DNA from 2 places in the Dechloromonas sp. A34 genome. Region 1 is predicted to be linked to the other one. Evidence: predicted binding sites of a transcription regulator. Region 1 holds the regulator's gene; the other holds the start of a gene.

Region 1 (14,569 bases):
CCACGGTCGAAAAGCCCCAGGCCATGCTAGTACCCAGCGCCACCAGCACGTCCATGTTGGCACCGCCGCCGCGCAGCGCCTTGAAGGCGCCATCGTAGAAGCGCCAGCCGATCCAGAACTGGACCGGTGTCGCCAAGGCCAACTGCAGCCAGCGCGGCAGTTCGTTGTGCTGGCCATGCTCGCCGAACATGAACAGCATCTGGCCAACCAGCGGCAGGCTGAGCGCCACGGCAATCCAGAAACGGCGCGACTCCTGGCGGTAGGCAATCAGCTTCTCGGCTTTTTCGCGTTCGCGCGTCCCACTATCGACCCGTTCCGCCGAAAAGCCGGCCTTGGCTACCGCCGCGATCACCGCCGCCTCATCTGCCGTACCGACCAGGCGGATCCGGGCGCGTTCAGCCGCCAGATTGACGTTGGCCTGCATGCCCGGCTGCCGGTTGAGCACCTTTTCCAGGCGCGCCGAGCAGGCCGCGCAGGTCATGCCGCCGATTGCAAACTCGACGACCCGGCTGGCTTCGGCTTCGCTCACTTGACCAGCAGCACCGGGCAGCTGGCGAGATGGAGCACGCGACTGGCCACCGAGCCCATGACCAGCCCGGCCACCCCGCTCCGCCCATGGCTACCCATGACGATCAGGTCGCACTTGAGTTCGCCGGCGATCTTGGCAATGACCTCGGCCGGCTGACCGACATGGATGTGCGTTGTGTGAAAGTGGCCGGAGGCATCGAGCCGGGCTTGCGCCGCGCTCAACTGCTCCTGGCCTTCTTCAAGGTAGTACGCCTGCAGCGTTTCCTTGCCGATGTGTGCTTGCACGCGGCCGATCGGGATCGGCGCATGAACGTGCAGCAGGTGAATCTCCGGCACCTCGCGAAACCAGGCGCTATGGGCAATCAGATGATCGACGGCGCGCAGGGCGCAGTCTGAACCATCGACCGGCAATAAAATCTTCATCGTCTCTCCCGTCCTAAATCCAGCCGAGCAGGCGCATCAATCCGAACAGGCCATAAAGACCGAAACCGAGCACCAGCAGGCCGGAAAACATGCGCACCGCGGGACGGCGCACGAATTCGTTCAACCTGGCAAACAAGATGCCCGCCAACAAAAGATTTGGCAAGGTGCCCAAACCAAAGGCCAGCATCATCAGCGCACCGCGCCGGAGGATCCGGCGGTCAGCGAACTGGCCAGCGCACTGTATACCAGCCCGCAGGGCAGCCAACCCCACAGCAGGCCGAGCGGAAATGCCTGAACCACCGTCCGCACCGGCAGGAAGCGTTTGGTCAGCGGCTGGATCACGCGCCACAGATGCTGCCCGGCTCGCTCGGTAAAGGCCAGCGTACGCGTCATGCCGAGCAGGTAAAGCCCAAGCGCGACGAGCATCAGGTTGGCGAGAAAAAAGAGGATCAGGCGGACCGGAACCTGGCCTTCGAGGCCCATGCTGGCCGCGCCGAGTGCTCCGGCAATCGCCCCGGCTACGCCGTAGGAAAGGATGCGGCCGCTGTTGTAGGAGAGCAGCATGGACCAGCGTGCCGGCGCGCCGAGCGACAAGGCACCGACGATGCCGCCGCACATGCCGACGCAGTGGGTGCCACCAAGCAAACCAACGAGAAAGAGGGCGAGAAAGCCGGAGTCAGGCACAGGGGGGAAAGAAAGGGCGGCAGGGAGGGCGGGATTTTAACCCCAGCCTCTCACCCACCCTCCCCGTCAAATTACCTTCGAGTAACGCGTGCGCTGACGATCGGCCCGCAGATAGCGGTCGAAAACCATGGAGATGATACGCACCAGCATGCGTCCCGGTGGCAGGACCGTGATCCATTCCGGCTCGATCTTGAGCAGGCCGGCACGCTCCATTTCCTTCATGTCTTCCAACTCGGCCGCAAAATATTGATGGAAATCAATCAGATGGGAACTCTCGATACTTTCGATGGAAAGCTCGAAATGGCACATCAGGGCCTGGATGATCGAACGCCGCAGGATGTCGTCGGCAGTCAGCTCGATGCCGCGGAAGACCGGCAGCATCTGGGCGTCCAGCCGGTCGTAGTATTCGTCTAGCGTCTTGACGTTCTGGCTGTAAGTCGGCCCGACCTTGCTGATCGACGAAATGCCGAAGGACAGCATGTCGCAGTCGGCGTAGGTCGAATAGCCCTGGAAATTGCGGTGCAGGCGGCCCTGACGCTGGGCAACGGCCAGTTCGTCATCGGGCTTGGCAAAGTGATCCATGCCGATGAAGACGTAACCGGCTTCGGTCAGTTTCTTGATGGCCAGCGCCAGAATCTGCAACTTGGTATCGGCCGACGGCAGATCGGGTTCGGCGATCCGGCGCTGCGGCTTGAACAAGCTGGGCATATGCGCGTAGTTGTAGATCGACAGGCGTTCCGGGTCCATCGCCAGCACGCGTTCCAGCGTGCGGTTGAAGCCCATCACCGACTGGTGCGGCAGGCCGTAGATCAGATCGACCGAAATCGACTTGAACCCGTTGGCCCGCGCCGCCTTGACCACGTTGTAGGTTTCTTCCTCGCTCTGCACGCGGTTGACCGCAACCTGGACGCGCTCGTCGAAATCCTGGACCCCGATGCTCATCCGGTTGAAGCCGAGTTCGCCGAGCAGGGCGACCGTTTCGTAATCAACCTTGCGCGGATCAACTTCGATCGAGTACTCGCCGCCGTCGAGCAATTTGAAGTGCTTCCTCGTCTCGCCCATCAACAAGCGCATCTCGTCGTGCGACAGGAAGGTCGGCGTGCCGCCGCCCCAATGCAGCTGAATCACCTCATGTTCGCCATCCCTGCCTTCGAGGCTGGCGCTCTGCAAATCGAGCTCTTTTGCCAGGTATTTCAAGTACTTGGCGCTGCGTCCGTGATCCTTGGTGATGATCTTGTTACAGGCACAGTAATAGCAGATGGTGTTACAGAAGGGGATGTGGAAGTATAATGACAGAGGTCGACTGATGCCGCCGATATTGCGTTTGCCCAGCCAGAGCTTGGCAGCGTCCGAGTCGAAAGCTTCGACAAAGCGGTCAGCCGTCGGATATGACGTGTAGCGTGGGCCGTTCACATCGAAGCGGCGAATGATCTGTGGATCGAAGACGAGGTTTTCAGTTGCGAAATTCATTGGACATGCCGCCAGAAGGTGGATGGATTATGTTCGGTAGGCGCGATTTTGTGGTTGACATGGATCAAGCGAACTCAGGTTGCCAATGCCTCAAATAACCCCGCTGAATCAAGATATCACGCTGTCCGTAATCAAGACAGCCTGTTCAAATTGTAACCTGCGCGAACTCTGCTTGCCCTTCGGGCTGACACTGGAAGAACTGGAGCGTCTCGACGATCTGGTTTCCACCCGTCGCCGCATAAAGCGCGGCGATCACCTGTACCGGGCCGGCGAGCCGTTCGATGCCATCTACGCGATTCGCAGCGGTTTCTTCAAGACCGACGTGCTGCTCGAAGACGGCCGCGATCAGGTAACCGGATTCCAGATGGCCGGCGAACTGCTTGGCCTCGACGGCATCAGCACCGAGCACCACACTTGTAACGCGATCGCCCTCGAAGACAGCGAAATCTGCTCGATTCCCTTCTCCCGTCTGGAAAGTCTGTCGCGCGAGATCCACAATCTGCAGCATCATTTCCACAAGGTGATGAGCCGCGAGATCGTTCGTGACCACGGCGTGATGATGCTGCTCGGCACGATGCGCGCCGAGGAGCGGCTCGCTGCCTTCCTGCTGAATTTGTCGCAGCGCTTCACGGCGCGCGGCTTTTCGCATGCCGAGTTCTACCTGCGCATGACGCGCGAGGAAATTGGCAGTTATCTCGGCCTCAAGCTGGAAACCGTGTCGCGCGCCTTCTCGAAATTCCAGGAAGAAGGCTACATCGCCGTCCAGCAAAAGCACATCCGGATCCTGAATGTGAATGGGCTTAAAGCCCTGATGAATCACCGCGCCTGAGCGGTCGATTCCTTACCAGCGCAGGCGCGCCAGTTCGGCGCTGCGCGCAACCAGCCGCCGCAGCAGATTTTCCGCCTTGATTCGCCCCGCCGTGCCCTGCCCCGGCGTGCGATAGGCCAGCACCACCCGGCCCGGCTCGGCTACCGTCGTAAAGACGCTGATCGCCAGCGGGCACAGGGCAATCTGCGCCGCCTCCTCTTCCAGCAACTGCCAGGCCAACGCCGCGCTGCAAAACTGGACGATTTCGGCATTGGCAAAAGGGCTCGCCGCCCGCGCCAGATCGCCGGCCGTGCGGGCCAGCATGCCATTGAAGGGAATGACCGCGCTGACCACCAGCCCCTCGGCCTCGATGGCCTCGACGAGCGCCTCGCGGGTCGACTGGTAATCACTGCCGACCACCACCTGACTGACCACATCCTCGGCGGCAAAGACGCCGGGAATCAGACAGAAGGCCAGCGCCGCAAGCAGCCAGCGCAGCAGTTCAAGAAAAAAGGGGCTCCGAGGAGCCCCCTGAACAGATGCGAGGAAAACATCTGACGCTTGGAAATACAGAATGAATCAGAAGAAGATGATGCCGCCAGCGGAAATCGTCCGGTTCTTGAAATCGACATTGGTATCAGCCGCATTGGTGATCTTCTCATCATTGAATTCGCCGACCAGCGTGATGTATTTGTTCAGCGAATGATAGACCCCCAGCGTGTAAGCCTGGTTCTTGATACTGTTCAGCGGGCTGGCACCGGTCAGTGCAAAACCGTTCTTGTCCTTGTTTTCGCCGAAGTTCAGACCGACCTTGGTGGCGCCGAACTTATAGGTGCCTTGCAGAAAATAACCATCGGAATCGGTCTTGTTGCCGGCCCCGTTGCTGCCACCGAAGAATTGGGCACCAACTGTGGACAAACCGAGGCCGCTACCGGTGAAAGCGTAGGCCACCGCCTCGAAGTTGCCGAAGCCGGCCTTGGCGCCAAGTTCGAAGCCGTTGGCAGTGTAGGACTGGGTAGCACAGGGGCTGACCGAGCAACTCGTGCTCTGGCTGACAGCGCCGGTCCAAACCTTCACATTGGTGGACTGCCCCTTCCAGTCGTAGGTGGCAACACCCTGGAAGCCCGGAGCCTTGGTTTCGTCACCGGCAAAGCGGCTCGGCTGGAAGATGCCGACCGATGCCTGGAAGCCGCCCAGGGTCGGGGTCGAGTAGGTGATCTGCGGCTGGAAGCCGGTGTACATGTAGCCGTGGCCGATCATGCCGAAAGTGGTGTTGTACGGGATGCCGGCGTTGCTGGTGCCACCGACGCCGATCAGGGTCATGTCGGAGAGGATGACATCGCGGCCGAACAGACCGATGTCGCGGCCGAACTTCAGGGTACCCCAGCTGTTGTTGCCGAACTGGAAGTAGACGTTGCGCGTATCGATCTGGCTGAACGGGCTACCCTGGCCGGTGCCGCCGGCGGCGGCGTTGTTCGACAGACCAATGACTTCGGAATTGCTGTTGATGCCCGGCGCGAAGCTGAAGTGCGCCTTGATGTCCTGGCCATTGGCCTGGGTGGTGGCGACGAAATTGATCCAGCCCGGCAGCAGACCATTGGTCAGCGCACTGTTGTTGGTGGTCGTCGAGGCGCCGGTCGCCCGATTGGTGCTCTTGGATTCACGATTGACGTAGAAGCCGTTGATGGTGCCGTTGATGTCGAGCGTAACATCGTTCTGGGTAAAACTGACGGCATGGCTGGCGGTGCTGCCCAGAGCGAGCAAAGCGAGAACCAAAGGACGGACGGACGAGAAATTCTGCATGAAATGTCTCCAGATATTTTGTGAGTAACCCCTGCCAGCCAGGTAGCACCCCGGCCGGCTTCCCCCGCTGTCACCGCTGGGGCGACATGGATGCCTATGGTTTGCGAAGCGCGTGCCAGCCACCTGCCAATTTCGGAAATTTGCTTGAAAACCCAATAGCGGCCGGGCTTTCCGGGAGATTGACCAAGCCCCCGTACGAGCCGCCATTGCTCGCCAAGTCGTTCATTTTCTGGACAATTGCTGCGCCGCTGAGCCAAAACACAACAGCAAAAAACGAACAGTCGACGAAAAAAAGCCCGGCGAACCGGGCTTTCGGATAGTACGAAAGGAAGGTCTCAGAAGGCGTACTTCGCGCTGATCCCGGCCAGCCAGTTGCGTCCCGGGGCCGATTCGTAGAAGCGGCCGTTGCCGTCGCCGACGATCACCGAACCGACATACTGGCGGTCGAAGACATTGTCGAGACGGGCGAAGCCGCGCAGCGTCAGTGCTCCGAAACTGCGTTCGATGCCGGTGCGTAAATTGGCAATGGCGTAGAACGGTGCCGCCCGCTGGGTGTTGGTATCCTCGACCTGGACGTTGCTGCGGGCGATGGTCTCGACCGCAGCATGGAAGCCGGTCGCCGGGTGCCGCCAGGCCAGCTCGCCGAACAGCGTATGTGCGGCGATGCCGGGCAGGCGCTTGCCGGCATCGACCGTCGTCGCCCCGCTGGCGAACGCCTCGTCATAGCGCGCATCAAGCCCGGTGTAGGCGACCCGGCTGGTGAGATTAGCCGGCCAGCGGCTGTCCACCGCCACCTCCAGGCCACGCCGCGTCGTCTGCCCGGCGTTGCGGTAGCTGGTGCGGCCGCCGCTGGCGGAACTGACCACCAGTTCGTCATCAGTCTTCACCTGGAAGATCGCCACGTCGAGACGGCTGTCCTTGCCAATGAAGGCCTTGAGCCCGGTTTCCAGATGCGTGCTGGTCGCCGGTTTCAAATCGAAGCTGAAGGTGCCGCCCGGGCCGGAATAGAACAGTTCGTTCAGGGTCGGCGTCTCGAAGCCGCGCGCCGCGCTGGCATAGAGATTAACCGCCGGCGTCAGGCGGTAGGTGGCGGCCAGCATCGGGGTCGTCTTTTCGTAACTGACATTGCCGCTGTCGTCGCCGTTGCCGGTCGCAATGTAGTTGTCGTCGACCTTGAAGGCGACCCGGCTATGGCGCAGGCCGCCGGTGAAGCCCCAGCGCTCGCCCTGCCATTCGGCCTGGGCGTACTGGTCGAAGCTGGCGACCTTATCTTCCTCGTTGCGGCGCAACGCGCCCTTAACGCCCAGCGTTGTCGCACTGGTATAGTTTTCGTAGCCGCGCCGCTCATCTGTGGATTGCTCATAGTCCATCCCGAGGGTGGTGGTCAGCTTGCCGCCAGCCAGCGCGTAGCGGCCGATCCAGCGCCCGGAAATGCCAGAGAAGGCGCGATCGAAATCGATGACGCCACCCGAATGTTTGCGCTTTGGATCGTTAGCCGGAGTCGCCGGTGTGACCAACTGCACGAAACGGGGAATCGACTGGTACTGGATCACCGAACGCTGTCCGGTGTAAGCCGACAACTGCACGCTGTGCTCGCCGAAACGGCGCTCGTAACTGACACCGCCCTGGGTGTGGTCGATGGTCTTGCGGGTATTGAACTGCTCGGCAACCGGGTCGACGCTGCGCGGGTCGTTGCGGAAGCGATCCCAGCTCAGGCCCAGCGGATCGTCGGCCTTCTGCGAGAAACCGTTGGCGACGAACATCAGGCGGCTGTCGGCATCGGGCGCCCAGGTCAGCTTGGCGAAGGTCTGGTCGCGCTCGACCTGGCTGTGCTCGCGATAGCCGTCGCTGGAAAACCGCGAGGCATCGACCACGTAGCCGAGACCACCAACCGCACCCTGGGCCATGGCGCCGGCTTTCCACATGCCATAGCTGCCGGCCAGGAAATTGCCTTCGACCGTCGGCCGGCCTTTGCCATCGGCCGTAAACATTTGAATGACGCCCCCGGCATGGTTGCCATAGACCGAAGACATCGGGCCGCGCATGACCTCGATGCGCTCGGCACGGTCGAGATTGAAAGTGGCGACCTGACCCTGACCATCCGGCATCGAGGCCGGAATGCCGTCGCTGATCAGACGAATGCCGCGCACCCCGAAGGCCGAACGGGCGCCGAAGCCGCGCGAGGAAATCTGCAGGTCCTGAGCGTAATTCTGACGGTTCTGCACCGAGATCCCCGGCACAGCGGCCAGCGCCTCCGAGGCATTGACCTTGGCCTGGTCGGCGCCGATGCGGGCGGCATCGACGACGTCGACTGCCGCCGGCAGATCGAAGGAGCTGTGTTCGGTACGGCTGCCGGTGACGACCACGGAATCGAGCGTCAGCGCGGTCTGGGCGACGACGAAGCAGGGAAAGGCGGCAGCCAGGAGGACGACGAGGCGCTTGGGATGGTGTTTCATGATTTTCCGAAAAGTGAGTGTGGCATCAGGCCGGGCTCAGCCAGCCCTTGTCGCGGGCCATGTCGAGGAAGGCCTCGGCGTCGCGGGCGATGGCCTCGCGCTGGCCGGGAAAGGCAGCGTCGAGATCGGCGACGATGTCGTCGGCGCTACGCTGGCCGTCGCAGCGCTTGAGGATTTCGGCAGCTGCCGGGTTGAGTTTGATCAGGCCTTCCGGGTAGAGCAGGATGTGCGCATCCTGGCTGGCTTCCCAGCGGAAGACATAGTGCGGGTTAAGTTGCGGGCGGTTCATGGCGGGTTCTCGGGAAGGGGCGGCAGCCGAAGCCGCCGCCCGCTGGCCGCTCAACGCACGTAGACGTAGGCGGTGACTTCGAAGCCGAGGCGAATTTCGCAGTAAGCCGGGGTTTGCCAGTTCATCGGGTGTCTCCTTTATGGTGGAGCGACACCTTGCCGCTCCTGTGACTGATTATTGGCAAGCCGCTTAGTTCAGGCGCCCGGCCTTTCGCCAAATAGGCCTCATGAAAATCATGAGACCCGAGCCATCGGCGTATAGGCGCCCCAGCCTTCAATGTGTACCGGGCAGTAGGCGAGCAACATCGAATCCAGCATAGACCACAAGAGGTCGAGCTTGAACTGGAGGATTTCCAGTACCCGCTCCTGCTGCTCGCGGGTCGTGAAGTGGCCGAGCGTGACGCGCAGGCCGTTGATCACATCGCGCGGCGCCTCGGTCAGGCGGCGCTGGAAATAGTCGTAGCCTTCCGGCTCGATCCACGGGTAGTGGTTCGGCCAGTGCTCGAGGCGCGATTTGTGGATGGTCGGCGCGAACAACTCGGTCAGCGACGAGGCCGCCGCTTCCTGCCACGGGCTGCGGCGGGCGAAATTGACGTAAGCGTCGACGGCGAAACGCACGCCGGGCAACACCAGTTCTTGCGAAACGATCTGCTCGCGGGTCAGGCCGACCGCCTCGCCAAGACGAATCCAGGCCTCGATGCCGCCGGCCTCGCCACCGTAGCCGTCGTGGTCAAGAATGCGCTGCACCCAGTGGCGGCGCACCTCACGGTCCGGGCAATTGGACATGATCGCCGCGTCCTTGACCGGGATGCTGACCTGGTAGTAATAGCGGTTGGCCACCCAGGCCTGCAGTTGCTCGCGGCTACATTTGCCCTCGTGCATCATGACCTGGAAGGGATGATGGATGTGGTAGCTGACGCTCTTGGCGCGCAGCTTCGCTTCGAATTCTTCAGGCGTCCACGCCTTCAGTTCGTCCATTTTCATGTGTTGTCTCCGGTGTCGATCAGCATCCCGTCATAGGCCAGTTCGATGCCGGCGCGCGTCAGTTCGGCACGTTCCGGCGAGTCCTCGTCGAGGATGGGGTTGGTGTTATTGATGTGGATCAGCACCTTGCGCGGCTTCTTGTAGCGGCCGAGCAAGGCGATCATGCCGTCCGTCCCCGACTGCGGCAGGTGGCCAATGTCGCGGGCGGTCTTTTGCGAAAGGCCGAGGCGGATCATCTCGTCGTCGGTCCAGAACGTGCCGTCGAGCAACACGCAGTCAGCGCAGCCCAGATACTCGTCTAGATGCGGCTCCATGGCGCCGAAACCGGGCGCGTAGAAGACCTGGCGGCCGCTCGCGATGTCTTCGATCAGGACGCCGATGTTGTCGCCGGGGTGCGGGTCGTGGCGGTGCGGCGAATACGGCGGTGCCTTGCTGGAGAGCGGCACCGGCGTGAACCTGAGCCCCGCCGCCCCGGGAATGGAGAAGGGCGACGGGGACGATGCCTGCACCGGCTGCCATTGCACGGTGCAGAAGTGGGACAACACATTGAAAACCGGGTTGCCGGTGGTCAGGTCTTCATGGACCTGCGGCGTGCACCAGATGTCGAGCGGCTTGCCCTCGCGCAGCATGAAGAGGCCGGTGGTGTGGTCAATCTGGGCATCGATCAGCACGACGCCGACGATGCCCGTATCGCGCAGCCCGCGCCCCGGCTGCAGAGCCGGGTTGGCGCGAATCTGCGTCAGGATGTCGGGCGAGGCGTTGAACAGCACCCAGTCGACGCCGTTGGCACTGACCGCAATGGAAGACTGCGTGCGGGGAATGGTCCGCACGCTGCCATCGCGCATGCCGGCACAGTTACGGCAATTGCAGTTCCATTGCGGGAAGCCGCCGCCGGCGGCAGATCCGAGGACAAGTATCTGCATGGCGCCCTCCTCAGCCCATGAAGGCAGTGGACACCGCCCCCGCCCAGCGCTTGACCAGCGGTTTATGGAAACGCAGTGGCTTGCCGGCATGAGCCACCGCTTCCTGGACCAGATGATGGTGCGGCGAACGGCTGCACGCCGGATCGGTCGCCCCGGCGTCGCCGGTCAGCAGCAAGGCCTGGCAGCGGCAGCCGCCGAAATCCTTGTCCTTGTCGCCGCAGGAATTGCACGGCTCGGGCAGCCACTCGAGACCGCGATACTTGCGGAACAGTGGCGACTCCTCCCAGATCCAGGCCAGTGGCTGGTCGCGTACCGAGATGAAATCGAGACCCGGAATCACCCGCGCCTCCAGGCAGGGCAGCGCCACGCCGTCCGGCGCCAGCGTCAGGTGGATAGCCCCCCAACCATTCATGCATGCCTTGGGGCGCCCCTCGTAGTAATCGGGAATGACGAAATAGATGCGCATCTTGTCGCCCTGCTTCTCGCGCCAGCGCTGGACCACCGCCTCGGCGGCGCGCAGCTCGGTCAGGGTCGGCATCAACTCGTCGCGATTCATCAGCGCCCAGTTGTAATACTGGATGTTGGCCAGCTCGACATACTCGATGCCCAGCTCGTCGGCCCAGGCCAGCAGCGCATCGATCTCGCCGAGGTTCTGGCGGAACAGCGGCACGTTAAGCACCATCGGGAAACCATGCGCCTTGATCATCCGCGCCGCGTCCAGCTTGACGGCATGCGCCCTGGCACCGACCAGCGTATCGGTCAAGGCCGGCTGCATGGCCTGCATGGACAACTGCACCTGCTTCAGGCCGGCGGCCTTCAAGGCAATCAACCGTTCCTCGGTCAAGCCGATGGCCGAGGTGATCAGGTTGGTGTAGAAGCCGATGCTGTCGGCGTAAGCGACCAACTCTTCGAGATCGTCGCGCAGCAGCGGCTCGCCGCCGGTGAAACCGAGTTGCAGCGCCCCCAGATCACGCGCCTCCTTGAGCGCCTGCTTCCACTCCTCGGTCGACAACTCGCGCGCCGCGTAATCGTCGAAATCCAGCGGGTTGCTGCACCACGAACACTTCAGCGGGCAACGGTAAGTCAGCTCCGCCGACACCCACAGCGGCTTGCCCTGCCCGGACAGGCTGGGCGTATTTTGTTCGTGGGACATGGCATTCCTTTCACCGGCAACGATGCGATGAAGCATTGTTGGCCGAGGCGGGAAATGCCGCGCCGGGGAAATCGGGAAAGGGGGCTAGCGATTTTCAGGAGGGACTAAGGCTGCACGGCGTTGTCGCGGTGGACAGCCCCCCAAGACTCACCTACTCGACATATTCTGGCTCGGTACGTATGCTCTGCCGAGCCATTCTGAGGGCAACCGCAACGCTGACAGGATTTGTGGATCGATATAGCCGCGTGCCAGTAACGGGAAAAGCGTTTTGGGACGTGCGTTTGCCAAGTTATACGGCATCCTGGCAGCGTAAATTCTGTCAACTTCTAGGTACTGCTCTGCCATGTCCAATCCAGTTTTCGAGCTCATAGACAACACAACGTTTCGGGTTGGGGAAAGGATTGTGTCTTGCCACTTCTCAGACCCGCCATTTGATGGGAAATATCGCTATCACGCCGATGGAACATCAAATGAACGAGATCACATTACACAGCACCTGTTCGTTCACGACTTCAGGAATATTTGCCCTTCTGATCTGCCAAACGGCATCTCAATAAACATCCAATATCCAAAGTCAGAGTTTCGTCATGTTAACTTTGCCGAAATAAAGAAGGCCAATGACCAATCAGAACTCATCATTGTTCTTTGCTTCGACTATGTCGATTGGCACCTTCCAATCAATCTCCACAATTTTGCCGAACGCTACCGCGATGCCTTGCTTCATCTTGTCGACGGCGCGACTCAATCCAACATCGACCAATCCGAGCCTGGTCTATTCGTCACTTGCTCGATTTCAGTCGTTCCGGACACGGACTACCTATCTACGTATAGAAAGGCCGTAAGTCAAATACTCGCTACCTATAGGAAGTGTTTGGAGGACATCTACAAACAACCACTATCGAAAGAGAGCAAACCTATCCGAGCCGACGATAACACCGGCGCAAAATGGTGGTTTCGGTATGTAATCGTCCCAATATTGGGAAGTGGAGCTGTTGCAGCAATAGCTGCGGGCTTGATAGCGCTCGCAAGATGACAGCAGCACCTAGCCCGTTGGACATGAAAACCCGAAAATAATAGGGGACAAACCACAGTTTTTTAAGAAGCCAAGAATGACAATGGAAATAATCGTAGCCAATCTCAATTTCCCGTAATTTGATCCAGCATCCAATTATGAAAATACTAAAAACCGTCGCCCTTGCCGCATTACTCGGCATCTCAGTTTTTCTCGCATTTAACTGGACTCTCTTCGAAGACAACATCAATCCGCTTCTCTACCGACGCGGCCCAGATATGGTGGTTCGTTTGGAAGATTTCTCGGAAAAAATGACGAAGGCGGAAGTTATTCGCCGCCTGCCGGATGTCCCTTTGTCATGCGAAGACAATTCCTCTGCGCTTTCATTGGGCAATCATGTTTGTTACTCAAACATTGGTTCTTACGCCGGGGTTCGGGCGCTGCGGGTCGCTTTCTTTTTTCTCGACGGGCATCTCTCAAACATAAAAATCGACGTTCCCTGGTGGTCTCATGGTCAGATGGCAAGGCAACTGATCAAGGATCATGGTGCGCCGACGGGAGGGCAGGACCTTCCCCTCGACGGCATTCGCCTTGTCGGATGGCGGCTGGCACATGGAAACCTACTCTATAACCGCGACCGGGACCGTAATCCGCTCATGTGGAACACCATTCAGTGGGTAAGTCCAACGGCGGCAGAAGAGCTTGGCGGATTGTTCGTGCCTGTGAGCAAATAAGCTTAGATGCCCAGAGCGCTCAGTTACTTGGCTACCGGATTCTTGATTGCGCTTGCGATCGTCATTGGCATTTATTCAAAAATCAGTTCAATCATATGCTTGCTGCTTGCGTATGGATTTTTCCGTTTTGGGCGCCACGGGCTCGAAGGACTCACATCGCTAGTCGGCAATCACTCAGAGCCTGATTCCGGAGTGGACGAAATTGAAATCATCCACGAGTCCGAAAATGAACTCACAGTTCGCGGAAGCGACAGGGTGTTAATTCTGGATCGTGGACATCGTACTATCTCCGGCCTTCATTCGAAAATTGCGCCTTATGACCAGGTCCGCCACATCCTGATTCACCAGCAATTGAACTCAACGGATGATGCGGGCATGGGGCGGTATTCGGTTGTTTTGTCGCTTGGCATAATGAAATCCATCCACGTGGGCCATACAAACAGCCAGATCAATGCCTCAATCGTTGCTGCCAAACTCAGCACATGGACCGGCAAGCCTGTGGTCGCTTAAATCACCAAAATTCAGATCAGGCGCCTGCATGAGTACGTTTCTCGTCTCAGCGCCCATCGGACCAACAATGGCAATTTTGTGCTGGGTGACAAACGCTTCGCGACGGAGTTTGGGGCGGTGATTGACACAGACGTACCGGGTAGGAGCTGGAGTCTGGCGTGTTGCTGGGTGAATAGAATGACGGGAAAGCATGGTCGGTCCACGGTTTCTAACGGGACCAGCTCTGTCAGACCCGCTCGCATCTGCCCCAAAAAGATGTCGAAAACATTTACATAGATGGATTTGCCAGAACCGCCGATTCTTGATCCAAGTGGCTTTGCGGGCGCGGGCATCCTGTTTGCTCTATGTTTAGAACCGGCTTCGGGCGCAACTTGATCGGCAATTGAGGGCATCGCAAGCTGTCGGTTATTGCGGAGAAAAATGCGATCAAGCGAACCCGGTTCGTAGTCATGCCGGCGACGACGGTTTGCATGAACCTCTTTGTTGCAGGCACACGCGGATTTGATGCCGATGACTCCAGTGAGTGGGAAGCGAGGAAAAAAATGACCGAACCAGCGCCCCCCGACAACAAAGGTCTAAGGATTTTGCTCGAGGCACTGACCACGATCTCATATCTGAAAGGTGGGGAAGGGAGAGCCGCCGCCATCGCCGAATACGCGTTGGACCAGTTTGGGAAAGCCATAAGGAATGCCAAGGCCTCCGAATGTGTATCCGAAACGCAACTTTTCCCTGATCATTACCCGGAGCAACGCAATTACCACGGTCGCCGCCGAATCGATCGGCGAGATGTGAA
Region 2 (14,569 bases), 650 kb from region 1:
ACCGGAATCCAGAGAACTTCGGCGTGAAAATCGTCGGCGAAGTACTCGGCGCGCGCGGCCCATTGCGGAATGCGCATCTGATCAAACTCGGGCAGGATGAATTCACGCAAATCGCGGGCGGATACGACATCGGCAAAAAACAAGCCAACCATTTCACCCCAGACGACATTTTGTTTTCCCAGACGGAAGTCCCAGTTGCCAGCACTGTAGTCCAGATAGTTTTCGCGAAGCGCAGCATCGAAGCGCTGGTTTCTCTCGACCTCCGGGGGGTAAAAGTCATTGATGCCATAAACTGCGTCGTAATCGAAGCGCGCCCCGAGTTTCCACTTGATGCCATCGCCCAGTTTGCCTTGGCTGCTCAAGTCGGCGCGGGTACGCATCTTGGACCAGTGGTCGGGGCTCGCGGTGGTGCGCGCCAGTTCAAATTGGACAAAGCCCTTGATGCCGGAACCCGAAGCCGCCTTGGGTTTGTCAGCGGCCATGGGCAGATCGTCACCAAAAAGTGAGTCGCGATCGTCGGCGGCCTGGGCGCCAAGACTGAAAAAGAGGGCTGCAATCAGTGGCAGTCGGGGAAGCATACGGTCAAGTGAGGGCACGGCAGTAATCCGGTAATGGTTTATTCGGTAATGCTTTCGGCGGCGATATCCGAGAGATTGTGGACGCGGGCGATATTCCAGCCGTTGTCGGGGCCGCGAATGCCGAACGCCTTGATAGTTCCGTCTTCAACCTTGACCAGTCGATTGGCATGGTCGATGACTTTCTGGTCATGGGTCGAGAAAATGAAAGTGGTGCCTAAGTGTTCGTTGATCTTCTTCATCAGCTTCAATATCTCGATGCCAGTGGCCTTGTCGAGATTGGCTGTCGGTTCGTCGGCGAGGACGATCGCTGGCTTGACGGCCAGAGCACGGGCGATGGCGACACGCTGGCGCTGGCCGCCGCTCAACTGATTGGGGCGGTTGTTGGCGTATTTGCTGAGGCCGACGATGTCGAGGAAATAGTCGACGCGGCGCTTGCGATCGGCTGGTGAAACATCGTTCCGGCGCAATAGCGGGTACTCGACATTTTCGGCGGCCGACAGTACGGGGAGCAGGTTGAAGCTCTGAAAAATGAAACCGATCGAGTGTGCTCGCAGGTCGGCTAATTCGTTGGCTGATTTTTGCGAGACATTCTCTTCGTTGATGTAGATGTTGCCGCTGGTCGGCCGGTCAATGCAGCCAATCAGGTTCAGCATGGTCGTCTTGCCGCTACCGGAGGGGCCGGCTATGGCGAGGAATACGCCTGGCTCGATGGCCAGTGTTATATCATTGAGGGCCTGAACGATCTGCTCGCCAAGCAGATATTCCTTGAAGACGCGCTCGATACGGACGACGCTGCTCATGGCGTGCCGGAAACGAAGGAACTTGCGTCGAAGAATCCAAGCGAGGAGTCGCCTATGCTACGCAATACTGTCAAGCAGCTGAATTTGTGGGCCTGTGTTCTTACATCCGGCATTGTTCTATCGCTCCAGTCAGTAACGGCTTTTGCTCAGCAGCCCGGCCCGGAAGCGACCGATGAAGCTTATGCTCGAAGTATAGTGGAAAAGGCGGATCAGGTTCGCTTCCCTGGCGACGGGTTTCAGGTCGATATTGTAATCAATACCCTGCAGGCGGATAAATCAGCCGAGACTAGAAAATACCGAATCCTTTCAAAGGGTAACGAAAATACAGTAGTAATGGTAACCGAGCCCGCCGCCGAGCGTGGCCAGATCATTCTGATGAAAGGTCGTGATCTCTGGGTCTTCATGCCGGAGGTTTCCCAACCTGTACGCATTTCATTGGCTCAGAGGCTGACCGGTCAGGTCGCTAACGGGGATCTGGCGCGAGCCAATTTTTCAGGCGACTACAACCCCAAGGTCTTACGAAGCGAAACCATCAACGGCGAAAATTACATTGTTCTGGAATTGGCTGCTGTCGATCGCTCGGTCACCTATCAAAAAGTTGTCTACTGGGTAAATAAGAAAAATTTCTGGCCCTTGAAGGCAGAGTTTTATTCTCTTTCCAATCGTCTATTGAAAAAGTGCAGCTATGAGAACTTCCGCACCTTGGCCGGCAAGCTAAGGCCAACCCGTCTCGTGATGGAAGATGCCCTACGCAGTGGTGAAACATCTGTACTGGAGTACAGCGAGATGAAATTGCGTGAATTACCTGACAAGATATTTACTAAGGATTATCTTAAGAAGCTCGACTAACCTTACTGTGGCGCTTTTTAATAGTTTGATATTGCCTATGACCAAGATTCTGCCAGTTGTCCTATCCGGTGGTTCGGGAACCCGTTTGTGGCCGCTTTCCCGCGAAAAATATCCCAAACAGCTCTTGCCGCTGGTCGGTGAACAGTCGATGTTGCAGGCAACAGTCGCTCGCCTGGATGGTATTGCCGGGCTCGGGGAGCCGCTTCTCGTTTGCAATGAAGACCATCGCTTTGTCGTGGCTGAACAGATGCGCTTACTCGGCAAGCAAGGCAAGACCTTGCTTGAACCCTTTGGCCGCAACACGGCGCCTGCGCTGACGCTAGCCGCACTCTGGGCGCAGCAGCAAGACGACGACTGCGTATTGGTGGTGATGCCGGCGGATCATGTGATTCTTGACGGGGCTGTGTTCCGGGATACGGTCGTCAAGGCGGTTGCACTGGCCGAAACGGGGCTGGCGGTGACCTTTGGCATTACGCCGGATTGCCCTGAGACGGGTTACGGCTACATCAAGCAGGGCGTTCCACTGGCCGATGGTAGCGGTGCATTCAAGTTGGCCCGTTTTGTCGAGAAGCCAAACCGTGAAGTGGCACAAGCCTACCTGGATTCAGGCGATTTTCTGTGGAACAGCGGTCTGTTTGTGATGCGCGCTTCAACCTGGTTGAATGCGCTTCAGTTGTGTCGGCCGGATATTCTGGATGCGTGCAGGGCGGCGTTGCGAGGGGGGGGCGAAGACGGAGAGTTTGTCCGTGTCGACCGTGTGATGTTTGAAAAATGTCCATCCGACTCGATCGATTATGCCGTGATGGAGCGCTTGACTACGGGGCAGGCCGGTTTGCCGGAAAGCGCCGTCATTCCATTGTCGGCCGGTTGGTCGGATGTAGGCGCCTGGGATGCTCTGTGGAAAGTGTTACCGAAGAGCGAGGCGGGCAATGCGTCGCGTGGCGACGTGCTGCTCGAAGGTTGCCACAATACGCTGGCGATTTCCGAGGGCCGCCTGGTGGCCTGTGTTGGGGTGAGCAATCTGGTGGTGGTCGAAACCGACGATGCAGTGCTGGTCGCGCACCACGACGCCACTCAGGATGTGAAAAAGATTGTCGATCGCCTGAAAGCTGACAAACGTTCGCTGGCGCAGTGGCATCGCAAGGTCTATCGGCCATGGGGCTGGTACGACGGCGTCGATTCCGGTGAGCGTTTCCAGGTCAAGCGCATCGGGGTCAAGCCGGGTGCCTCATTGTCCTTGCAGATGCACCATCACCGGGCCGAGCACTGGATCGTGGTCAGTGGTACGGCGCGGGTGACCAAGGGGGACGAGGTGTTTCTGGTCACGGAAAACCAATCCACCTATATTCCGCTCGGCGTCAAGCATCGCCTGGAAAACCCAGGCATTGTGCCGCTCGAAATGATCGAAGTGCAGTCCGGTAGTTACCTCGGCGAGGACGATATCGTCCGCTTCGAGGACACCTACGGGCGCAGCTGATCAGTCGAAGAGCAGGGCGGCCGCCACCTTGCGGCCCTCGGCGGCGAGGATGTTGTAGGTGCGGCAGGCGGCGCGCAGGTCCATGACCTCGAGGCCGATGCCGGCCGGGGCGAAGGGCCGGAGCAGGGTGCCGGCCGGGAAACGCAGGCGGCTGCCGGTGCCGAGCAGGACTATTTCGGTACCCAGTTCGAGCAGTTTCTGCATATCCGTTGCGGTGAGGGTGGACACCGTTGCAGTCGACCATTCGGGAATGATCGACTCGGGCAGAAGGATCAGGTTCTTCTCGTATTTTTCATTATTGACCGCTACGTAGTCATCGCCGTAGGCAGTGAACATATTGAGTCCGGCAGTATTGGAGAGATGAAGTTTCACTGAGCTGAAGTCCCGAAAAGCCCGCCAAAATTGCGGTGCACCATGCGATAAAGTAGGATTATACCTTTTGGGGCATCGTAGTCCGGCTGATGGCGGCAGGATGCGGGCCCGACGGACACTGTTCATGAAACAAGTCAAGAAATCAGCCAAACTCGCCAACGTCTGCTACGACATCCGCGGCCCTGTGCTGCAGAAGGCCAAGCAGATGGAGGAAGAGGGCCACAAGATCATCAAGCTGAACATCGGCAATCTGGCCGCGTTCGGCTTCGACTCGCCCGAGGAGATCCAGCAGGACATCATCCGCAACCTGCCCAACGCGGCCGGCTACACAGATTCGAAGGGGATTTTCGCGGCGCGCAAGGCGATCATGCACTACACCCAGGAAAAGGGGATCAAGGGCGTGACGCTGGAGGATATCTACGTCGGCAATGGGGTGTCCGAACTGATCGTGATGGCGATGAACGCGTTGCTCGATGCCGGCGACGAAGTGCTTGTGCCTGCACCGGATTACCCGTTATGGACGGCGGGGATTAGCCTTTCCGGCGGGACGCCCCGGCACTACCTGTGCGACGAGGAAAATGGCTGGTATCCGGATCTGGACGATATTCGCAGCAAGATCACGCCAAAGACCCGGGCCATCGTCATCATCAACCCGAACAACCCGACCGGTGCCCTTTATCCCGACGAGTTGCTGAAGGAGATCATCGAGATCGCCCGCCAGCATCACCTGATCATCTATGCCGACGAGGTGTACGACAAGGTGCTGTACGACGATGCGAAGCACACCTCGATCGCGGCCTTGTCCGACGACGTGCTGACCATCACCTTCAACGGCCTCTCCAAGAACTATCGCTCCTGTGGCTATCGCGCCGGCTGGATGGTGGTTTCCGGCGACAAGCGTCATGCCAAGGATTACATCGAAGGCCTCGACATGCTGGCTTCGATGCGCCTGTGCGCCAACGCGCCGGGTCAGCACGGGATTCAGACGGCCCTGGGTGGTTATCAGAGCATCGACGACCTGGTCGCCGACGGTGGCCGGATGCGCCGCCAGCGCGATATCGCCTACGACCTGATTTCGGCTATTCCGGGCGTCAGCTGCATCAAGCCGAAGGCGACGCTTTACATGTTCCCGAAGCTCGATCCCAAGATCTATCCGATCAAGAACGACCAAGCCTTCATTTCCGAATTGCTGCAGGAGGAGAAGGTGCTGCTGGTCCAGGGCACCGGCTTCAACTGGCCGCATCCCGACCACTTCCGTCTGGTTTTCCTGCCTCATGAGGACGACCTCAAGGAAGCCATCGGTCGTATCGCCCGCTTCCTCGAAAATTACCGCAAGCGTCACGGCACCAACGAGCTGCTGGCAAAACGCTCGCTCGATTCCAATAACTAACTCCTAGATCCCAAAATGAAACCTATCAATGTTGGCCTGATCGGCATCGGCACCGTCGGTGGCGGCACCTGGACTGTTCTCAAGCGCAATGCGGAAGAAATTACCCGCCGTGCCGGCCGTCCGATCCGCATCACGGCCGTGGCCGACAAAAATGTCGAGCTGGCCAAGCAGGTTACGGGCGGCGAAGCACGCGTCACCGACGACGCTTTTTCACTGGTCAACGACCCGGAAATCGACATCATCGTCGAACTGATCGGCGGTTACGGCGTTGCCAAGGAAGTCGTGCTGCAGTCGATTGCCAATGGCAAGCACGTGGTGACAGCAAACAAGGCGCTGCTCGCCGTGCATGGCACCGAGATTTTTACCGCCGCCCAGCAGAAGGGCGTCATGGTCGCCTTCGAAGCTGCGGTGGCCGGCGGCATTCCCATCATCAAGGCGCTGCGCGAGGGCCTCTCCGCCAATCGCATCGAATGGGCGGCCGGCATCATCAACGGCACGACCAACTTCATCCTCTCCGAAATGCGCGACAAGGGCCTGTCCTTCGACACCGTGCTGAAGGAAGCGCAGCGTCTGGGCTATGCCGAGGCCGATCCGACCTTCGACATCGAGGGAGTTGATGCCGCGCACAAGGCGACGCTGATCGCTTCGATCGCTTTCGGCATTCCGGTCCAGTTCGACAAGGCCTACATCGAAGGCGTCACCAAGCTGGAAGCTTCCGATATCAAGTACGCCGAACAGCTCGGCTATCGCATCAAGTTGCTCGGCATCGCCAAGCGGCGCAGCGCGGGCATCGAACTCCGCGTCCATCCGACCCTGATTCCGGCCAAGCGTCTGCTGGCCAATGTCGAAGGCGCGATGAATGCTGTCGTCGTCAAGGGCGATGCCGTGGGCACGACGCTCTACTACGGCAAGGGTGCCGGTGCCGAACCGACGGCGTCTGCAGTGATCGCCGACATCATCGACGTGACCCGCCTGGCGACCGCCGATCCCGAGCATCGCGTGCCGCATCTGGCCTTCCAGCCCGATTCGATGTCCAGCCTGCCGATTCTGCCGATGAGCGAAATCGAAACCGGTTACTACCTGCGCCTGCGGGTCGCGGATAAGCCGGGCGTGCTGGCCGACGTCACCCGTATTCTGGCTGACCAGGCGATCTCGATCGATGCCATGCTGCAGCGCGAGCCGGAAGAAGGCGAGGGCGAAACCGACATCATCATCCTGACCCACGTCTGCAAGGAAAGTGCGGCAGATGCGGCGATCGCCAAGATCGAAGGACTGGCCGCGCAAAAAGGCAAGGTCAAGCGCATTCGCCTGGAAGAGTTGCAATAAGCTTTTTCGGCAAAACAAACGGGAGCCAGCGGCTCCCGTTTTTGTTTGGGGCGAAGCGAAGTCAGCAGAACTGGCGGCAAAGCTGGCCGAGGCGTTTCAGTGCGGCTCCTATCTCATGCAGCCAGACTTGGTGGAACCGGCTCAGGGACGCCTTTCCTTGTCTGGTTTATCCAGTGTGGCATCCGCCGGTGGAACTGGCGGCGGTGCATGCATTCCCACTGCAGCAACTAGGATCAGCATCGTGATCAGCGACACCGCGCCGGCGACCATGAAGCCACTCAGCATCAATAGTGGCGGCAGGGTACCGAGGCCGCACATCAGGAAATCGACAGCATCGTCGATGCCGCGATAGCCAATACCATTCAGTAATTTGCGCAGCATCGCCCTCTCCTTCACGGAAGCTGGAAGCCAACATTTATCGAAAGAAGCAACTCCTCTCTTGGGTTATAGCGCTTCTGTGAAAAACCGACAGGACCATCTTGTGAATTCCCACACAACGCATATGACTATTCCGACCCGGATCAAGGAAATAGGTTCGGCTGCCCGGCACAATTGACTGCAATTGCCATTCCGGCAAGCCATTCAAGGAGCTAATATGCAAGCCATCCATGCCTGTAACCATACGACCCCCGAAGCCCTTTATCCGTTCGATGCGCGCGGTATCGCCAAGCGTTTCCGTCATGCTGCCATCTTTGGCGCGCTTGACGCCCTGCAGCCCGGCGAGACCATGCGCTTCTGCAATGATCACGATCCTCTGCCGCTGCTCGGACAATTGCAGCAGCGTTATGGAGCGCACTTGAATATCGAATACAAGCAGCGCGAGCCGGGAGCCATTGTGATCGACTTTACCGTCGTCAGCTGATTGCTCTACACCGCGAGCCTGACCCTTCTCTCCTTGCTGGCCAGTGTCGTTCTGACGCTGAGCGGGTTTGGTTCGCGGCCAGCCGTGGCTCATCTGGCCTTTGCCGTCGGCATCGTGCCGTTGATCTTTGCGGCGATGAGTCATTTCGTCCCGGTGCTCACCCGCACGGGCGATCCCGGTCGCTGGATCGCCAGATTGCCCCCTGCCGCCCAGTTGGCAGGCCTTTGCGCCGTTCTCGCCATGCAAGGGCTGCTCCCGCGCTGGGTTCTGCACCTAGCGGCGACGATGGATCTGGTTCTGGCGGCGTTATTGCTCAACTGGATTGCCGGCCGGGTGCGGGCAACCCTGGGGTCGCCGCATCCCTGCTGGCGCTGGTATGGCGCGGCACTCGGCTGTCTGATGCTGGCCCTGCTGGCTATCCTGTTCATGGGTTTCTGGCCGCAATACTGGCAATTGTTGCGGCTTTTTCATCTTCATCTGAATACCATCGGTCTGGTTGGTCTGGCCGCCCTCGGCACAATGCCGGTGCTGTTGCCGACGGCCCTCGGTAAACCCGATCCCGAGGCCGTTGGCTGGCTGCATCGTCGGCTCTGGCTGGTGGCTGGCGGGGCGCTGGTCATTGCGACCGGTACGGCCGTGATCTGGCCGTTTGCGGTACCTGGCGCGGCGCTGGTTCTGGTGGCGGCGCTGGGCCTGGTGGGGCAGTGGGCTAGGCGGTTCGGCTTCAGAACCTTGCTAGCTGATGGCGTCAGCGCCTCGCTGCTGGTAGCGGTGGCCGGTCTGTTGCTCACGCTCGCCGCAGGGGTGGCCCACGGTGCTGGCCTGGCACCGGGACAGCCGACGTTGCTCGCCTGGGGCGCCGGCTTCCTGTTGCCACTGGTGACCGGAGCGCTCAGCCAATTGTTGCCCGTCTGGCGCTGGCCAGGGCCGCAAATCCCGGCGCGGGCGCTGATGCGGCAAAAGTTGGCAGCGACCGGACGCTGGCGGGCGGGATTGTTTTTCATGGCCGCCCTGGCCCTGGTCACTGATAACGAAAGCTTGGCCGGGGTTCTGCTGGCCATCGGCATGCTGCTCTTTTTTACCGGACTGCTGCAAGCCGTGCGCGTCTCGCAGTCGACGCGGTAAAATCGCGCTCTTTCGCTTTTCAGGGCTACGCCATGCGCTATATCTCGACTCGCGGTAACGCCGCGCCCCAGGCTTTCTGCGACATCCTCCTCGGCGGTTTGGCGCCGGATGGTGGTCTCTATCTGCCGGAAAGCTATCCGCAGATCAGCCGGGCCGAACTCGACGCTTGGCGCCAGTTGTCGTACGCCGATCTGGCCTACGCCATCCTTTCCAAGTTCATCACTGACATCCCGGCCGCCGACCTAAAGGCGCTGGTTGCCAAGACTTATACCGCCCAGGTTTATTGCCATACCCGCAATGGCGGCGACGCGGCGCAGATCACACCGCTGACCAAGCTCGAAGACGGCCTCTACACCCAGGAACTGTCCAACGGCCCGACGCTGGCCTTCAAGGACATGGCCATGCAATTGCTCGGCAATCTGTTCGAATACGTGCTCGACCAGCGCGGCGAGTCGATCAACATCCTCGGCGCCACCTCGGGCGACACCGGTTCGGCCGCCGAATACGCCATGCGCGGCAAGCATAACGTCAAGGTCTTCATGCTCTCGCCGGACGGCAAGATGAGCGCCTTCCAGCGCGCCCAGATGTACTCGCTGCAAGACCCGAATATCTTCAACATCGCCGTCACCGGCCTGTTCGACGATGCCCAGGATATCGTCAAGGCAGTGTCCAACGACGCCGAATTCAAGGCCAAGTACAAGATCGGCGCCGTCAATTCGATCAACTGGGCGCGGGTCGCGGCGCAGATCGTCTATTACTTCCAGGGCTATTTCCTGGCCACCAAGAACAACGACGAACAGGTCGCCTTCGCCGTGCCGTCGGGCAATTTCGGCAATATCTGTGCCGGTCATATAGCCCGTCAGATGGGCCTGCCGATCGCCCGCCTGGTGCTGGCGACCAACGAAAACGACGTGCTCGACGAATTTTTCCGGACCGGCGTCTATCGTCCGCGCAGCGCGGCGGAAACGAGCATCACCTCTAGCCCGTCGATGGATATTTCCAAGGCCTCCAATTTCGAGCGCTTCATTTTCGATCTGGTCGGCCGCGACCCCGTCGTCGTGCGCGACCTGTGGGGCAAGGTCGACAAGGGCCAGGCATTCGATCTGAGTGCGACGGCCTGCTGGTCAAAGATGCCGGGCTTCGGCTTCGTCTCGGGCAAGAGTACGCATAGCGACCGCATCAAGACCATCCGTTTCGCCCAGGGGCGCTACAACGTGATGCTCGACACCCATACGGCGGATGGCCTCAAGGTGGCCCTGGAGCAGCGTCAGCCGGGCATTCCGATGATCGTCCTGGAAACCGCCCAGCCGGCCAAGTTCGAAGAAACCATCCGTGAGGCCCTGGGCCAGGAGCCCGTGCGCCCGGCTGATCTGGCCGGCATCGAGCAGTTGCCGCAACGGGTGGAAGTCATGGCCCCGGATGTCGAGGCCGTTAAACGCTATCTGGCTGAGCGCGTCTAAAAAGAAAGAAGGGCGGGGATTTCCCCGCCCGGTCGCTTACAGGTAGATGACGGCGGGGAAAACTGCAACCGCCAGCACCAGCACCATCCATTCAAGATTGTGGCGGGCGAGGAAGCCCGTGAAATGCAGCACCAGAATGGCAATGGCGACTACGTAAAACAGCGCAAACAGCATTCGGAACCCCCTGGATACAATCGTTGTTCGACTTGTCAGCTGTAATTATGACGACAACCTGCGCTAAATCCTAGCCGACGAAGCGCATTGATAGGTCGAGGGCCTTGACGTCCTTGGTCAGCGCGCCGACCGATATGCGGTCTACACCGGTCTCGGCAATGGCGCGAATGGTTTCCAGGCTGACGTTGCCCGAAGCTTCGAGTACGGCGCGGCCGGCATTGATCGCCGCCGCCTGGCGCATCATTTCCAGCGTGAAGTTGTCGAGCAGGATCATCGTTGCGCCAGCGGCCAGAGCGGATTGCAACTCATCCAGCGATTCGACTTCGATCTGGATGAACTTGCAGCGTGCTCCGGCCGCGGCCGCAACGGCTTTCGCCGCCGCCATGGCCGGGGCGATACCGCCGGCCGCGTGGATATGATTTTCCTTGATAAGAATGGCATCCCACAGCGCCAGGCGATGATTGCCACCGCCGCCGCAGCGCACGGCAAACTTCTGGGCCAGGCGCAGGCCGGGCAGGGTCTTGCGGGTATCGACCACTTGCGCTCCGGTGCCGGCGATCTCGTCGGCGTAGATGCGGGCTTTGCTGGCAACCGCGGACAGCAGTTGCAGGAAATTCAGGGCGCTGCGTTCGGCCGAAAGCAACGCGCGACCGTTGGCGTCGATGGTGCATAGCAACTGGTTGGGAGTGATCCGGTCGCCATCGGCGGCCTGCCAGCTAACCGTAGCCTGCGGGTCGAGCCGTCTGATGCATTCGTCGAACCAGGCCGTGCCACACAGAACACCGGCTTCGCGGGAAATGACGGTGGCCTTTACCTGACGCTCGCCGGGAACCAGGCTGGCCGTGAGGTCGCCGGCCCCAAGATCTTCGGTCAACGCGGCATCGACATTGCGGGCGATTTCGGGAGCAAGCGGGAGGTCAAATTCGATAGGCATGGGATATTTCGGTGGCGAGCGGAGAGGGCGAATTGTAACGTTTGGAACGCAGCGGTGTCCGTCGGTTGTTTGCGGTATTTCCGGTCAGCGGGGTGCTACGCTGGCAGTTGAACGAACCCATTCGTTCAACTGTTGGCGGGCGGCATCGATCAGTTCGCTGGCGGTCAGGCCGATCGGCCCGAGGCCGTTGGCGACCAGTCGGTCGGCCGCTGCCCCGTGCAGATGCACGCCGCACAATATCGCCTTTTCGGCCGGCCAGCCCTGGCCGAGCAGGGCGCTGACGATGCCGGTCAGGACATCGCCGGAACCGGCCGTCGCCATTCCCGGGTTACCGGTACGATTGATCCACCAATCGCCGCCAATCGTTGCAACCACCGTTCCGCAGCCTTTCAGCGCCACATGGCAGTGGTAACGGCTGACGATTTCGTAAGCGGCGGCGATGCGGTCGGCCTGTACTTCTGCGGTCGTGCACTCGAGCAGGCGGGCTGCCTCGGTTGGGTGCGGCGTCAGGATCGCCGGCGTGCGCCGGCTGGCCAGAGCGGTTTGCAGGCTCTCCTCGCTGGCGACCAGATTGAGGGCGTCGGCGTCGAGGACCAGTGGCAGGTCGAGGCCGAGCGCCGTTTCCAGCAACTCGCCGGCATCGAGCGACATGCCCATCCCCGGGCCGCAGGCCAGGGCGCTGAGTTCGGCCTGGAGCAGGGCCTGCGGTCGGCGGAACATCAGTTCCGGCTGAACGGGATCGAAGCCCGGGGGCTGGTGCTCCATCAGTCCGACGTATACCTTGCCGGCGCCCAGCTTGACGGCAGCGCGCCCGGCCAGAAATGCCGCCCCGACCATTGAATGGGCTCCGCCGAGAATGCCGATGCCGCCGTAACTGCCCTTGTGGCTATTCTGGCGCCGGGGTTTGAGGTGTTCGGAAAAATCCGCCAGGCTGAGCTGGCGGCCATCCGGCGCGAGCTCATTTTCCGGGAGCAGATCGAGCTTGGCTACGCGAAGATCGCCGCAATGGTCAGGGCCATCGTTGGTTAGCAGACCGGGTTTGGCGGCGATGAAAGTCAGCGTGTGGCTGGCACGAATCGTCACGCCGGGGCAGTTGCCGGTATCCGCATTGAGCCCGGAGGGGCAGTCCAGGGCGAGCACGGGGCAGCGGTCGCGAGCCGCCTGGGTATTGGTGGCGGTGATCCATTTTGCATATATGCCTTCCGGGGCACGGGTCAGGCCAATTCCGAACAGGCCGTCGATGATCAGCGACCAGCCGTATTGCGTTGGGATGTCGTCGATGGTCACGCCGCCGGTATCGATAAAACGCTGGTGGGCGGCACGGGCATCGTTGGGCAATTTGGCCGGATCGCCGGCAAAGCACACCTGCACATCGAAGAATAGCTCGCGCAGCAGGCGGGCCGCTTCGAAGGCATCGCCGCCATTGTTACCGGGGCCGGCCAGGACCAGGATTGGCCGGTTGCAGCGCCTGACCAGTTCGGACGCCCAGGCGGCGGCGGCGCTGCCGGCCCGCTGCATCAGGGGCTCGTGGCGGTGTCCAGTTTCGATCAGGCGGAGGCTGGGGCTGAGATAGAGGGAGGTCATCATGGGGCCAGAGAGAGCGGGGAGAGTTGGCGTTTGCCGGCGGTGTGCTTGAGGATCAGCGCCGTCAGCGCGGCGGGATCAATCGGTTTGGCAATGTGATCGACCATGCCACTGGCCAGGCAGCTTTCCCGGTCCTCTGGCAGGGCATGCGCCGTCTGGCCGATGATCGGCAGCCCCGGGCAAGGGCGGAGATCTGTGAGGCGGCGTCATAGCCGTTGAGGACCGGCATCTGGATGTCCATCAGGACGATGTCGAAGCAGCCAGGTGGGTTCTGGCGCACGTTGTCCACGGCCTGTTGCCCATCGCTGGCCATGGTAATGCTGGCACCGTCTTCGTCGAGATTTTCGCGCAGGATTTCCTGATTGATCTCGTTGTCTTCGGCAATCAGCACCTTGATGCCGGCCAGCGGCTTCTGGCCATGAGAGGGCACATCGATCGGCGCGCTCGATGTGCCGGCCTGTAGCTTCAGGCTGGCGCGATAGGGCAGGCGGACCTCGAAAGTGCTCCCCGCGCCCAGTACGCTGTCGACCTTGATCGAACCGCCCATCAATCGGACGATGCGTTCGGTGATCGCCAACCCGAGGCCGGTTCCGCCGAATTTCCGGGTCGTCGAGTTGTCGCCCTGCTCGAACGGATTGAAGATGGTCTTGATTTGCTCGGCCGAGATGCCGATGCCGGTGTCGCTGACGCGTGTCACCAGCTGATTCTGGCTTTCATCGAGCGCCATCTCCACCGCCACTTTGCCGGATTCGGTGAATTTAACTGCGTTGGACAGCAGGTTGAGCAGAATCTGGCGCAGGCGTAGCGGGTCGCTCTGGCAGCTTGGCGGGAGATTTTCTGCCAGCTGCAATTCGAGTCGGATAGCCTTGCCGCTTGCCCGCTCGCGCATCATTTCCAGCATTTCGTTGAGAATGGCGGGAAGATCGACCCGGGTCGATTCAATCTTCAACATCCCGGCATCCATTTTCGAGAGGTCGAGAATGTCGTTGATGATGCCCTGTAGCAGGGTGCCGGAACTGATGATTTTGTCGAATGCCTCATGGGCCCGGCTGTCTTCGGCGCTCGAGCGCCGACCAATATGGGCCATGCCGAGAACTCCATTGAGCGGCGTCCGGATTTCATGGCTCATATTGGCCAGGAAATCGCTTTTGATCCGGGCCAGGCGCTCGGCTTCGGCGCGGGCGAGTTCGAGATCGGCCGTGCGCTGGCGGACCAGTTGCTCCAGATGGTCGCGATAGCGCTCGATCTCTTCATCCTTGCGCTTGTGGTCGGCCAGGGCTTGCCGCAACTCGGCCTCCATGGCCTTGGTCTCGGTGATGTCGGCAATGAAGCCGTACCAGATGATGCCGTCGTCGCTGCCCCGTTCCGGGACGGCATTGACCAACAGCCATTTGAGGCGGCCATCAGGGTGATTGATCCGGTACTCTATGCGCCACGGGCTCAAGGTCTCGGCCGATGCTTGCAGCGACTCGAAGAAGCGTTGCGTATCGTCGGGATGCACCATTTTCCGGATGGCCGCCGAGCTTTTTCCCATTTCCTCCGGCGTTACGCCATAGATATCCGAGATGGCGTCGCTGGTGAAGGGAAAGCTGCCATCACCGTCCGGATTCAGCCGGTATTGAAAAACAACCCCGGGAA

What was found. Region 1 encodes FNR, which switches genes on or off when oxygen is low (the NO sensors DNR and NnrR bind a similar motif). Its sites were predicted from a motif close to TTGANCTAGNTCAA; they were not measured.
Region 2: a site for FNR is predicted at 7,304-7,317, ahead of NQE15_RS12485 (DUF2249 domain-containing protein). Genes of this name have one in related genera too.

What each region holds. Positions count from the first base shown of each region.
Region 1 covers NZ_CP102486.1:1,849,646-1,864,214, reverse strand. Annotated here, with positions in the region: gene NQE15_RS09375 (heavy metal translocating P-type ATPase) at 1-481, opposite strand, end outside; gene NQE15_RS09370 (universal stress protein) at 526-951, opposite strand; partial or broken gene NQE15_RS09365 (sulfite exporter TauE/SafE family protein) at 965-1,635, opposite strand; gene hemN (oxygen-independent coproporphyrinogen III oxidase) at 1,702-3,105, opposite strand; gene fnr (fumarate/nitrate reduction transcriptional regulator Fnr) at 3,191-3,934, shown strand; gene NQE15_RS09350 (DUF302 domain-containing protein) at 3,947-4,348, opposite strand; gene NQE15_RS09345 (porin) at 4,493-5,716, opposite strand; gene NQE15_RS09340 (TonB-dependent receptor family protein) at 6,052-8,172, opposite strand; gene pqqD (pyrroloquinoline quinone biosynthesis peptide chaperone PqqD) at 8,198-8,461, opposite strand; gene pqqA (pyrroloquinoline quinone precursor peptide PqqA) at 8,512-8,586, opposite strand; gene pqqC (pyrroloquinoline-quinone synthase PqqC) at 8,695-9,438, opposite strand; gene pqqB (pyrroloquinoline quinone biosynthesis protein PqqB) at 9,441-10,367, opposite strand; gene pqqE (pyrroloquinoline quinone biosynthesis protein PqqE) at 10,378-11,520, opposite strand; gene NQE15_RS09315 (hypothetical protein) at 11,864-12,553, shown strand; gene NQE15_RS09310 (hypothetical protein) at 12,691-13,266, shown strand; gene NQE15_RS09305 (hypothetical protein) at 13,273-13,776, shown strand; gene NQE15_RS09300 (hypothetical protein) at 14,247-14,569, shown strand, end outside.
Region 2 covers NZ_CP102486.1:2,497,820-2,512,388, forward strand. Annotated here, with positions in the region: gene NQE15_RS12445 (DUF1302 family protein) at 1-596, opposite strand, end outside; gene NQE15_RS12450 (ABC transporter ATP-binding protein) at 617-1,378, opposite strand; gene NQE15_RS12455 (outer membrane lipoprotein-sorting protein) at 1,433-2,227, shown strand; gene NQE15_RS12460 (mannose-1-phosphate guanylyltransferase/mannose-6-phosphate isomerase) at 2,265-3,704, shown strand; gene NQE15_RS12465 (Mth938-like domain-containing protein) at 3,705-4,040, opposite strand; gene NQE15_RS12470 (pyridoxal phosphate-dependent aminotransferase) at 4,201-5,466, shown strand; gene NQE15_RS12475 (homoserine dehydrogenase) at 5,482-6,792, shown strand; gene NQE15_RS12480 (hypothetical protein) at 6,934-7,173, opposite strand; gene NQE15_RS12485 (DUF2249 domain-containing protein) at 7,388-7,654, shown strand; gene NQE15_RS12490 (hypothetical protein) at 7,655-8,779, shown strand; gene thrC (threonine synthase) at 8,812-10,239, shown strand; gene NQE15_RS12500 (hypothetical protein) at 10,276-10,413, opposite strand; gene nadC (carboxylating nicotinate-nucleotide diphosphorylase) at 10,484-11,347, opposite strand; gene NQE15_RS12510 (NAD(P)H-hydrate dehydratase) at 11,432-12,931, opposite strand; gene NQE15_RS12515 (ATP-binding protein) at 12,996-14,569, opposite strand, start outside.